DNA from 2 places in the Acetobacter sp. DmW_125128 genome. Region 1 is predicted to be linked to the other one. Evidence: predicted binding sites of a transcription regulator. Region 1 holds the regulator's gene; the other holds the start of a gene.
The links. The regulator HrcA, encoded in region 1, represses chaperone genes, less so after heat shock. The targets are predictions, from matches to a motif close to GTTNGCACTCNCNNNNNGNGAGTGCNAAC.
Positions count from the first base shown of each region.

Region 2: the regulator HrcA is predicted to act here: its motif matches at 1,615-1,643, upstream of groES (co-chaperone GroES).

Region 1 covers NZ_VHOP01000009.1:6,407-12,684, reverse strand. Annotated here, with positions in the region: gene rpsA (30S ribosomal protein S1) at 1-1,517, shown strand, start outside; gene FKW19_RS03695 (L-dopachrome tautomerase-related protein) at 1,631-2,983, shown strand; gene rdgB (RdgB/HAM1 family non-canonical purine NTP pyrophosphatase) at 3,000-3,599, opposite strand; gene rph (ribonuclease PH) at 3,596-4,330, opposite strand; gene hrcA (heat-inducible transcriptional repressor HrcA) at 4,431-5,531, shown strand; gene FKW19_RS03675 (penicillin-binding protein 1A) at 5,628-6,278, shown strand, end outside.
Region 2 covers NZ_VHOP01000052.1:18,449-24,726, reverse strand. Annotated here, with positions in the region: gene groL (chaperonin GroEL) at 1-1,174, opposite strand, end outside; gene groES (co-chaperone GroES) at 1,230-1,523, opposite strand; gene FKW19_RS13830 (dienelactone hydrolase family protein) at 1,734-2,402, shown strand; gene FKW19_RS13825 (cold-shock protein) at 2,545-2,748, shown strand; gene FKW19_RS13820 (ATP-dependent DNA helicase) at 2,767-5,745, opposite strand; gene FKW19_RS13815 (inositol monophosphatase family protein) at 5,857-6,278, opposite strand, start outside.

The DNA.
Region 1 (6,278 bases):
AGGGTGTAAAGCCGGAAGTTAAGCCCGGCGATATCGTTGAACTATATGTTGAACGGTATGAAGATCGCGATGGCAGCATCGTGCTTTCCCGTGAAAAAGCACGTCGTGAAGAAGCTTGGACCAGCCTGGAAAAGGCTTTCGAAGCCAATCATCGCGTCAACGGCACCATTTATGGCCGTGTGAAGGGTGGCTTCACAGTTGATCTGGGTGGCGCCATGGCGTTCCTGCCCGGCAGCCAGGTGGATATCCGCCCTGTGCGTGATGTTAGCCCGCTGATGGGTGTGCCCCAGCCGTTCCAGATTCTGAAAATGGATCGCGCTCGTGGCAACATCGTTGTGTCTCGCCGTGCCGTTCTGGAAGAAACGCGTGCTGAACAGCGCAGCGAACTGATCCAGGGCCTGACGGAAGGCATGATTCTGGATGGCGTGGTCAAGAACATCACCGATTACGGTGCATTCGTTGATCTGGGTGGCGTTGACGGCCTGCTGCATGTGACCGACATTGCATGGAAGCGCATCAACCATCCGTCTGAAGCTCTGCAGATCGGCCAGCCAGTGCGCGTGCAGGTTATCCGCTTCAACCCGGAAACGCAGCGTATCTCCCTTGGCATGAAGCAGCTTGAAGCTGATCCGTGGGAAAATGTTGCCCTGAAGTACCCGCCGGGTGCTCGCTTCACGGGCCGCGTGACCAACATCACCGATTACGGCGCATTTGTTGAGCTGGAACCGGGTGTTGAAGGTCTGGTGCACGTGTCCGAAATGTCCTGGACGAAAAAGAACGTACATCCGGGCAAGATCGTCGCAACCTCTCAGGAAGTGGATGTGATGGTTCTGGATGTGGACAGCGCCAAGCGCCGCATTTCTCTGGGTCTCAAGCAGGTTCAGCGCAACCCGTGGGAGCAGTTCGCGGAAGAGCACAAAGTTGGCTCCACCGTAGAAGGCGAAATCCGCAACATCACCGAGTTCGGCTTGTTCATCGGTTTGTCTGCAGACATCGACGGCATGGTTCACATGTCCGACCTGTCTTGGGACGAAGCGGGCGAAGAAGCCATGAAGCATTACGAAAAGGGCCAGGTTGTCAAAGCCAAGGTTCTGGACGTGGATGTGGAAAAAGAACGTATCTCTCTGGGCATCAAGCAGCTTCAGGAAGATCCGGCAGCCGATGCGCTTGCCAGCGTTCAGAAGGGCTCCATCGTAACCTGCATCGTGACCGCTGTTCAGACGAACGGTATCGAAGTGAAGGTTGACGATGTTCTGACCGGCTTTATCCGCCGCGCTGAACTGGCCCGTGATAAGGCAGAACAGCGTCCGGAACGCTTTGCTGTTGGCGAACGCGTGGATGCAAAGATCATCTCTGTTGATCGTGCAGCCCGCAAGCTGGCCCTGACCATTAAGGGCCGTGAAGTGGAAGAAGACAAGCAGGCCATTAACGAATACGGTTCTGCTGATAGCGGTGCTTCCTTGGGTGATATCCTGGGTGCAGCTATCCGTCGTCGTAATACAGACGGCGAAGACTAATTGTTCAGCCATAAAGGGGCGGTCTGGCTGCTCCTTTATGTTTTTTGAACATTACGTTTTAAGAAAATGGCGTCGGTTTCCGGCGCCATTTTTTTGTGCTGTGCCGTGTTGTGATGAGAGTTGCGGACAGAAATCACGCGGATATCCGCCAATCTGTGCCACACTGTGTTTCAGATTCATCAAAGAACTGGAGACACAACGGAATGGTGCGCAGGAACATAACGCTGAATCAAAAATCACTCAGCCCTATAATCAGCTCAAAACTTGCACGTCGGCATCTGCTTGTAGCCGGTGGCATAGGGTTAGGTCTGGCATTTTCCCGCGCAGCGCGTGCAGTGTCGAGAGCTATTGTGCAAACCGGGGTGCATGGTGATCAGGGTTATGAATCCGCTGGGTCGTTCGAGATTGTGGCAGAGTTTTATGGGCCGGGGCCATCAGGCATTGTTGTTACGGATAATGGCCGTATTTTTGTGGGCTTTCCGCGGCATGCCATCAACCACAAAGGGGCTACGCTGGCAGAGTTGGTAAACGGCCATCTTGTTCCGTGGCCAAGCGCTGCGCTGAGCATGCCATCAGATGCACCTCCGGCAGAACGCCTTCTTTCCATCCACGGTATGACACAGGATACGCGCGGTTTTATCTGGGCGATTGATGACGGCAAATTGGCTGGCTTACCTTTGCAGCCGGGGGCTGCAAAAATTGTCTGTTTTGACCCTGCTACTAATAAATTGGTGCGTTCTATCGTTCTCAAATCACCGGCTTTGTTGCCTGATAGCCATATGAATGATTTGCGGGTGGATCTTACGCATGGGGCGGAAGGAAGTGTTTACGTGACCGATAGTTCCTTCGGCCATAGCCCGGCTTTGGTGGTGGTGGATATTGCCACAGGACAGCAAAAGCGCGTGTTGGGGAAGCATCCATCCATACAGGCAGAAGCAGGTTTTATGGCCGTGGTGGAAGGGCTGCCGCTCAAATATGATCCCGCGCAAAAACCCAAATTTGTTACCGGCGGGGTAGACGGCATTACTCTAAGCCCAGATTCCAGTCGTGTATTTTATTCACCTCTTACCAGCCGCCGCTTGTATAGTCTGCCAACGGCTTTGTTGTCTGATATGTCTGCCTCAGAAAGTACTTTGGCTGCTGCGGTAAAGGATGAAGGGGAGAAAGGCGTTGCGGATGGTCTGGCAACAGATGCACAAGGGCGCATTTACACCACCAATTTCGAGCATGATGCTATTTTCCGCCGCAATACCGATGGTTCTATGGAACTCATGGTGCATGACCCGCGCGTGCTTTCCCCAGATGGTATTTTTTGCACGCAAACCCATGTTTACTGCACGTTGGGGCAATGGAATCGGCTTGCCGGGTTTCATGATGGCAAAGATGAACGCCAACCACCGTATTTGCTGATTCGTTTCCCTATCCAGGGGCCACCTGTCAGTTCCGCAGAACCGGCAGGTGGTTAATCCGAAATGCGGTTGTTTAGCTCAAGCACGCTTTTTTAAAGGCATCAAACGCGCGGGCACGGTGGCTGATTACATTTTTTTCTGTATCAGCCATTTCTGCAAAGGTACGGGTTTCGCCTTCGGGGGCAAAAATGGGATCATACCCATGGCCATGCGTGCCGCGTGGTGGCCAGACAATCTGGCCATCTATACGGCCTTCAAAGCTTTCCGTACGGCCATCAGGCAGAGCCAGACACAACACACAAATAAACCATGCGTTGCGTTTGCCTTGGCCAATACCTTCTTCAATACGCGCCATAGCCCCGGTAAAATCTTTGTTGGGGCCAGCCCAGCGGGCAGAATAAATGCCCGGCGCGCCATCTAGAGCTGCTACGCATAGCCCAGAATCATCGGCCAGTGCTGGCAGGTTGGCAGCTTTGGCTGCGGCTAAGGCCTTAATGGCAGCGTTGCCAGTAAAGGTGGTGGCCGTTTCCTCTGGTTCTGGCAGGTTTAGTGCCCCGGCAGAAATAACCTTAATGCCAAAATCAGCCAGCAGCGTGGCAAATTCTGCCAGCTTGCCAGCATTGTGCGTGGCAAGCACAAGGGTGCTGCCACGTTCTAGTTTTATAGAATTCATGCGTGCTTTTTTTCCGCAGCTTCCACGGCAGCTATCTGGGCTTCAAACAGCTCGGTCACACCTTTGCGGGCCAGTGCGAACAGGTTGTCAAACGCGTCTTCTGTAAACGGTGCGCTTTCTGCCGTGCCCTGAATTTCCACAATGCGGCGGTCTGCTGTCAGCACAAAGTTGGTGTCGGCAGAAGCAGAGCTATCTTCCACATAATCCAGATCCAGCACAGCGCCTTCCGTTGTTAACCCACAGGAAACAGCCGCAACCTGTCCCCGCAGCGGCAGCCGAGGCAGCACGTTGGTCGCAACCAGTTTGCCAAGGGCCAGACGCAGTGCCACCCATGCACCTGTAATGGAAGCGCAGCGCGTGCCACCATCAGCGTTCAGCACGTCACAATCCAGCGTAATGCTCATTTCACCCAGAGCGTTCAGATCTGTTACCGCGCGCAGGGAGCGGCCAATAAGACGCTGAATTTCCTGCGTGCGGCCAGACTGTTTGCCCTTGGCGGCTTCACGGTTGCCGCGTGTGTGGGTGGCGCGGGGCAGCATGCCGTATTCGGCCGTAACCCAGCCGGTGCCTTTGCCACGTAAAAAAGGCGGTACGCGGTTTTCTATACTGGCAGTGCACAGTACTTCCGTGCCGCCAACACGGATAAGGGCAGAACCTTCAGCGTGATGGGCAAAGCCGGTTTCAATGGTAATGGGGCGCATCTGGTCTGGCTGGCGGCCTGAAGGGCGCATAGAAAGCTCCTTGGTAAAATTAAGATGTGTGGCGCGTATGATGCGCTTTTGTCGGCAGTAAAACTGCACGAATAAGGTATATAAAGGCTATCCAGGATTTATGGATATACGAAGGAGCCCTTGTGTCATGAAGCGTGGTTTGCTGCCAGTAAAAGCTGCTCTGCCTCCGGGGCTGAATGCACGGTCTGCGGCTATTCTGCGTGAAGTGGTGGAAGAATATGTTGCGAGTGGGGAGCCCGTTGGTTCGCGCACTGTGTCTCACAGGCTTGGGCTGCCGCTTTCTCCGGCCACAATACGCAACATCATGGCTTCCCTTACAGAAGCTGGATTGCTGTTTTCCCCTCATACATCTGCCGGGCGACTGCCTACAGAAAAAGGATTACGGCTGTTTGTAGATGGCTTGTTGCAGTTTGGCGCGCTTTCGGAAGAAGACCAGCGGGTAATTGGCCAATCTCTGGAGGCCAAGGGGCGTTCATTGCAAGATACGCTTACGGAGGCTTCTTCGCTTTTGGCAGGTATGTCCGATGCCGCAGGGCTTGTGGTGGCACCCAAAGGGGACGGAGGTATCAAGCATATTGAGTTTGTGGCGTTAGGCAGCAACCGTGCACTGGTTATTCTGGTGGGGGCGGATGGGCATGTTGAAAACCGTGTGATTGAAACGCCTCCGGGTATGCCGCCTTCCGCTTTGGTGGAGGCCGCAAATTACCTGAATGCACGGGCCATGGGTGCATCCTTGCCGGATTTACGCACGCGCGTAAGTTCTGAAATGATGGAAGACCGGAGCATTCTCAACGGTCTAACAGCAGAGGTGGTAGAAAGTGGTCTTGCTATTTGGGATGGTGGCGGAGATGGGCTGGGCGGCACCCTGATTGTGCGCGGGCAATCCCGTTTATTGGCTGATGTCGATGGGCAGGACAGGCTATTGGCCATTCAAACACTGTTTGACCGGCTGGAAGCGCAGGAAACCATGCTGCGTCTGTTGGAGTTGGTGGAGAGGTCAGAGGGCGTGCGTATTTTTATTGGTGCGGAAAGTGGGTTGTTTGGGGCCACGGGCATGTCCGTTGTTATGGCTCCAGCCCGGAATGACGCGAACCGGGTTGTAGGTGCTATTGGTGTTATTGGTCCTACCCGTATCAATTACGGGCGTATTGTGCCGGTGGTAGATTATACAGCCCGCCTGCTAGGTGAAATGTTAGGTTAGTAACTGTTTGTGCATGTGGTCGGAATTCGGCCATGATTTTTATTACAATGCGCAAACAGGGCAGACGATTATGTGTGAGAATGGTAAAGGGCCTGTATGACAAGCGCTCCGTCTTCTGGTGATCCGGGTTTATCTTCCAGCCATTCTCAAGGCAGGCCTCCGCAAAATCGCAGGCCCGATTTGCGCCGCCCACGTTTTCGACAGTGGCGGAAGGTAATTGGAGCAACGGCTGCACTGGCGTTGGTTGGCACAACGGGCGCTGTGGTTCTGCTTTGGTCTCAGTACGAAGGGATTGTAGCTGATCTGCCAACGGTAGAGGGCTTACGCTCCTATCAGCCGCCAGTCATGAGCCGCCTTTACGCTGGGGATGATGAGCTTATTGCTGAACTGGCTAATGAGCGGCGTATTTTTGTACCCATCAGCGCTGTGCCAGATAAGGTAAAAAACGCTTTTGTTGCGGCGGAAGACCAGAAGTTCTGGACGCATAAAGGGGTGGACCCCGTTGCTATTGCCCGTGCCGGGCTTACAGATTTAACGCGCGGTAAGGGCAAGCGGCCCATTGGGGCGTCCACCATTACGCAGCAGGTGGCACGTATCATGCTGCTGGGCAGCAATGCGGTGTCTTTCCAGCGTAAAGCCAAGGAAGCTTTTTTGGCCATGCGGGTGGAGCAGGTGCTGCCCAAAGATAAGATTCTTGAAATCTATCTCAACGAAATTTATCTGGGCAGCGGGGCATATGGTATTGCC
Region 2 (6,278 bases), on a different contig from region 1:
GTTCTTTCACTTCTACTTCGGTGGAACCACCAACGCGGATCACGGCAACACCGCCAGCCAGCTTGGCCAGACGTTCTTGCAGCTTTTCACGGTCGTAGTCGGAAGAGGTTTCTTCGATCTGTGCACGAATCTGCTTAACACGGCCCTTAATGTCATCGGCTTTGCCAGCGCCATCAACAATGGTGGTGTTTTCTTTGTCGATGTGCACTTTCTTGGCGGTGCCAAGCATGTTCAGGGTAACGGTTTCCAGCTTGATGCCCAGATCTTCGCTGATGACCTGACCACCCGTAAGGATAGCAATGTCTTCCAGCATAGCCTTGCGGCGATCACCAAAGCCCGGAGCCTTAACAGCAGCAATTTTCAGGCCACCGCGCAGCTTGTTAACAACCAGAGTTGCCAGAGCTTCACCGTCAACGTCTTCTGCAATAATCAGCAGCGGACGACCGGACTGAACAACGGATTCCAGCAGCGGCAGCATGGGCTGCAGGGAAGACAGCTTCTTTTCATGGATCAGGATGTAGGGGTTTTCCAGATCCGCTGTCATCTTTTCCGGGTTCGTCACGAAGTACGGAGAGATGTAGCCGCGGTCAAACTGCATGCCTTCAACAACATCCAGTTCTGTCTGGAAGTGCTTGGCTTCTTCAACCGTGATCACGCCTTCGGAGCCAACTTTCTGCATGGCTTCGGAGATCATCTGACCGATTTCAGATTCACCGTTTGCAGAAATCGTACCAACCTGAGCGGTTTCCGCCGGGGTGGTAACTTTCTTGGCGTTCTTCTTCAGCTCTTCGATAACAACGGCAACAGCCTTGTCGATCCCGCGCTTCAGATCCATCGGGTTCATGCCAGCGGCAACAGCCTTGTGGCCTTCACGCACGATAGCCTGAGCCAGAACCGTAGCCGTTGTGGTGCCGTCACCAGCAATGTCATTGGTTTTAGATGCAACTTCACGCAGCATCTGAGCGCCCATGTTTTCGAACTTGTCAGCCAGTTCGATTTCCTTGGCAACGGAAACACCGTCCTTGGTGATGCGGGGAGCGCCGAAGCTCTTGTCCAGCACCACGTTACGGCCTTTGGGGCCCAGCGTTACTTTTACAGCGTCAGCCAGAATATCCACACCGCGCAGCATACGCTGGCGTGCGTCTGCACCAAACTTTACGTCTTTGGCAGCCATTGAATTTCTCCTGTGAAGATCGTTCTGAAATTAAATAATGCGGATCAGCGCAAAATCAGGCGGTTACCACGCCCATGATGTCGCTTTCCTTCATGATCAGCAGCTCTTCGCCATCGATCTTCACTTCTGTGCCGGACCATTTGCCAAACAGGACACGGTCACCAGCCTTAACATCAAGCGCCACAATCTGGCCCTGTTCATTCCGGGCACCCGGACCCACTGCAACCACTTCGCCTTCCATAGGCTTTTCCTGAGCTGTGTCAGGAATAATGATTCCGCCAGCGGTCTTCTGTTCGCCTTCAAGGCGACGGACAACTACCCGGTCGTGTAAGGGACGAAACTTCGTCATTATGGATCGCTCCACATTCATTTTTGGGATGGTGCCCTTAACAGAAAGCAGCCCCATCCACTTTGTCGCGCGTAACATAACGCCGCGTTACGTTAGCACTCCCACCCCGGGAGTGCCAGAAAAGGAGATAGGTCTGGCCAAAGGCAGAGTCAAGGAATGTGGATAAAGTTTCTTTTTGCTGTAACGTAAGAACAGATAGGAGGTGCTCGCATGGGTCATATCACTACACTTCAGGCTGCGGATGGACATGAATTTTCCGCGTGGGAAACCGAAGGTAGCCATCATCCTTACACACTTGTGGTGCTTCAGGAAATTTTTGGGGTGAACCACCATATCAGGCAGGTTTGCGAAAACTTTGCCAAGGCCGGATTCCACGTTATTGCGCCAGCTTTGTTTGACCGCGTGCAACGTGGGGTGGAGCTGGATTATTCCACAGCAAGCGTGGAAAAAGGCAAGGCGCTGCGGGCGCAAATTCCGCTTGCTAAAACACTGTTGGATATTCAGGCAGCCGCCTCAGTGTTCAAGCCGCGTAAGGTGGGCATTATCGGCTATTGCTGGGGTGGTACATTGGCGTGGGAAGCTGCATGTAGAACGGATGACTTTGCAGCCGCTGTTGGCTGGTATGGGGCAGGTATTGCCGCCAGCCGGAATGAGACTCCGCGTTGCCCCGTAGAGCTGCATTTCGGTGAACAGGATACAAGTATTCCGCATACTGATATTGCAGCCATTCGACAGGCGCGCCCGGAAGTTGAACTTTACGTGTACGACAATGCAGGGCACGGCTTTGGTTGCCCAGAAAGAAGCTCTTTTAATGCCAAAGCTTATCAGGAAGCGCAGGAACGCAGCATTAATTTCCTGAAAAGCAATATGAATCCGTAGTGTTTTTTCCTGTCCTCGTCATGGCCTATTATCGAATTATGATTGACAATTGTGGCTGGTCATGGGGGGATGGGGTATATCCTGAACCGCACACGGTGTGCAGCAGGACAAAACGTTGAGAAGAACAAGGACTATCCCGCTCATGCCGACCGGTACAGTAAAATGGTTTAACGCCACCAAGGGTTATGGCTTTATTGCCCCAGATGATGGCGGTAAAGATGTGTTCGTGCATATTACCGCAGTGCAGGCAGCGGGTTTGCGTGGCCTGAATGACGGACAGAAAGTTTCTTTCGATCTGGTTGAAGAACGCGGCAAGCAGGCTGCAACCAATCTGAAAGTAGATTGATTTTTCAGGCAGGGCCGATCAGTTTTGATCGGCCCTTTCTGTATCTGCTAAAAAGGCAGCAAGTTCCCGTGCTGTGTCTGCCAACCCAAGGCGACGAACTTCCACACCTTCGGGAAACGCGCTGAGCAAGCGGGTAGGGGTGCGCCTGTCTAACAGGACAAATACCCCCCGATCAGACTGGCGGCGAATAAGCCGACCAAAGGCCTGACGTAATCGCAGGCGTGCAATCCGTTCATCAAAAGATTTCGGGTCACCTCCAGAAAGGTGAATACGGCGTTCACGGTGCAAAATATCTGGCCGCGGCCACGGCACACGTTCAAAAGCCACCAGCCGTAGCGCATTGCCGGGTACATCTACGCCATCTCGCATGGCATCAGTGCCTAACAGGCAAGCGTGTTCTTCTGTGCGGAAAATATCTACCAACGTATTGTTGTCCATCGCATCTACATGCTGGGCGTAGAGCGGGAGGCCGTTTTCTTCCAGCGTTGGGGCAATGCGATCATACACACCACGCAAGCGAGAAATGGCCGTGAAAAGCCCCAAGCCTCCACCGCCGGATGCCAAGAAAAGCGTGCGAAATGCGGCTGCCAGATCCACAATGCTGCTGTTGTCTATGTCCGTTACAATATAGGCGCGCGTCTGGCGGGCATAATCAAACGGGCTGGCCAAGCTGGCACGCAGAGGTGGGGAAGGGAAGTGATTGGCCCCAGTGCGTGCTTCAGCGGCTTCCCACGCTTGTTCTGCGTTATCGCTATCCGGTTCATTGGTTTGCTGATCACGCAAGGTGGCAGATGTAATCAACATACCCTGCGCAGGTATGGCCATGATTCCAGCAAATGGAATGGTGGGGTCTAGCCAGTGGCGATAGAGGCCCACATCCTGCTCCCCCATTCTCTGTTTTTCGCGCCGCTCAACCCGGATGAAGTGCACGTGCGAAGGGGTGGTATCGGGTTCAGGTGGTGTGTCTAGTGCGCTCAGCATGGCAATCCACGCATCTAGCCGAGAGATAGCTCTGCGGCGCAAGGCGCGTGTCATGGCTTCTATGCGCCCGCGTGTGGTGGAATCCAGCGTTTCGGCATCTTCTGCCAGGCGGGCGTGCAGGCGTTCCACCAAGGTGCGTAAAGGTTCAACAAGGCGCGTTAAGGCGCGGGCCAGAAGATGTCCGGCTTCTGCCAAGTCTGGCACCAAAGGGTGCAGATCACATTCAAGGGCTGCGTAAACGTGCTGTTTTCCGCCTTCCTGTGTTCTGGCAAGCGCTTGTTGGCGCAGGAGCCGTAGAAAAACTTCTGTGGGGTTTTCCAAAACCGGTTGAGGCGCTTCTGGTTCAAGCGGAAAGAGCCCGATATCTTCTGGAGGTTCAGGCGGCGGTGGTTCATCCGCCTGTTCTTGCCCTAAGCGTGAAGACCAGCCGGGGGCAGGAAGCGCCGTTGCTGCCATAAGGGCGGCTTCCAAGGGTGTTTCCAGTCTTGGGTGGCCCACAACCAGATCATCCAAGCGCCGTTTTAAGCCGCGTGCGCGGGAGCGCCTACCTTCTGCACCAAGGAGCCAACGCCGTAACTCGGCTGCTTCCAGTCCGGAAAGCTCGGCCGAAAAGGCGCTATCTGCGGCATCGGCCAGATGGTGGCCTTCATCAAATACATAGCGGGATGGGGCCGAGGGATCATCCGTTTCATCAGCATCATCGCTCATGCCGGCCTGTGCGTAAGCGGCCTGCGCCATAACGAGAGCGTGGTTGGCAATTACCAAATCCGCTTCGCGCGCGCGGCGGATAGAATGTTCAACAAAGCAATGCTGGTAATGGGCACATGCACCGTGAATACATTCGCCGCGTCTGTCTGCTACGCCTATCAGATTCCCTTGGCCGAACAGATCCCCAAACCAGCCGGGCAAGTCTCCCCCAGACAGGTCTCCATCTGCGGTGGCTAAGCCCCAGCGGGCCAGCATGATAAGGGCGATGGTAATACCCGCAGGGCGAGAGGCTGCAGTATTAACAGCTTCTTCCATATTCAGCAGGCACAGATAGTTTTCTCGCCCTTTGCGCAATACAACGCGTTGCCGGTGCGTGGTTTGATCTGGGTAGAGCCTACGGGTTTCTTGTTCAATCTGGCGTTGCAGGTGGCGCGTATAGGTACTGACCCAAACGGCCCCTTTATTCCGCTCGGCCCAAAGGCTGGCAGGGGCAATGTAACCTAAGGTTTTGCCTGTTCCTGTACCAGCTTCTGCAAGCACAATGGCGGGGTCTCCACGCACATTACGTGGCTCAAAAGCCCCTGTGGCAACGGATGCAAAGTCGGCTTGCCCTGTGCGGATTTCGGCATCTTCGCCCAGCATCTTGGTAAGCTGCTCGCGTGCCTCTATAGGGGAAATAGGGTGAGACGCAGGGGGAGGAGGAAGAGGCGTTTCCTCCCATTTTGGCAAAAAACGCCAGATACGCAGCGCATCCCCTGGTTGCAGCATGGTTTCGGGCAATTTGCCTTGCTGCGTTAGTTTTTCATGCAGCCCTAAGGTTTCGGCAACTGTCCCGCTCCAGATCCATCCTGCTTGGCCAAGCCGCAAGGTCAGGGCAGCAAGATGTTCTGCTGTTGTGCCGTTGTTCTGGCGTGCCAGATTGGTGAGCAACAGAGAAAGAAGGCGAGGGAGTAGATCTGCTTCTGCGGCGCCTATATCCTCATCTTGCATCCCTAAGGCCAGCGCTAACCCGCGTGGGGTAGGGGCAACAGATGTGGCTGGGTGCACAAAGGCAAACAGTTCTAACAGATCCAGCCACGGGGCAGGCTGCCCCGGATGGGGTAAATCTAGCCGCCGCGCCAATGCAGGCGCATGGATAACAAGCGGGCAAGGCATGTTTTGCAGGTTTTGCTTAACATCTTGCGCAGACAAATGGAGAACCTCTCCATCTTCCGTAAGAAGGGAATAGGCTCCCTTATATGCAACCAGTGCTGGGGCATCGTAAGCGGAGGGGAAGGATGTCTGCATGATAAATACTAGATGATCCATTCCGGCGCGGAATGCCAGAGCTAGAAATCAAAAAGCAACATATGAAGAACAAAAAAGCCCACCTCATCAGAATGAGGCAGGCTTTTTAGGTGGTAATCTGGGGCAGAAAAGTTAGTTGCCGTCTTTAAGGCTATCTGCCACCACTTCCAGAAGTTTGCTGTGCAGATTGCCGTTACCAGCAACAATCATGACATCATCAGGGAGATCATCCAGATCAACGCCTGCGGGGTCTGTTGCCTGACCGCCAGCTTCACGCACGATAAGGGCGCCAGCAGCACAATCCCACGGTTTAATGCCGAATTCCCAGTAACCTTCGTAACGCCCGGCAGCTACCCATGCCAGATCAAGAGCTGCGGCACCGAAGCGACGCACACCGGCTACGCGCGGCATAAGAGAACCCAGCACGCGCGCAAATGGCAGACGCATACGCGCAGGCACTTTGGCGAATGGAATGCCAGTAGCAAACAGGGATTCCTGCATGTCACGCCGTGCGGATACACGGATACGCCGTTCGTTCAGATAGGCACCGGTGC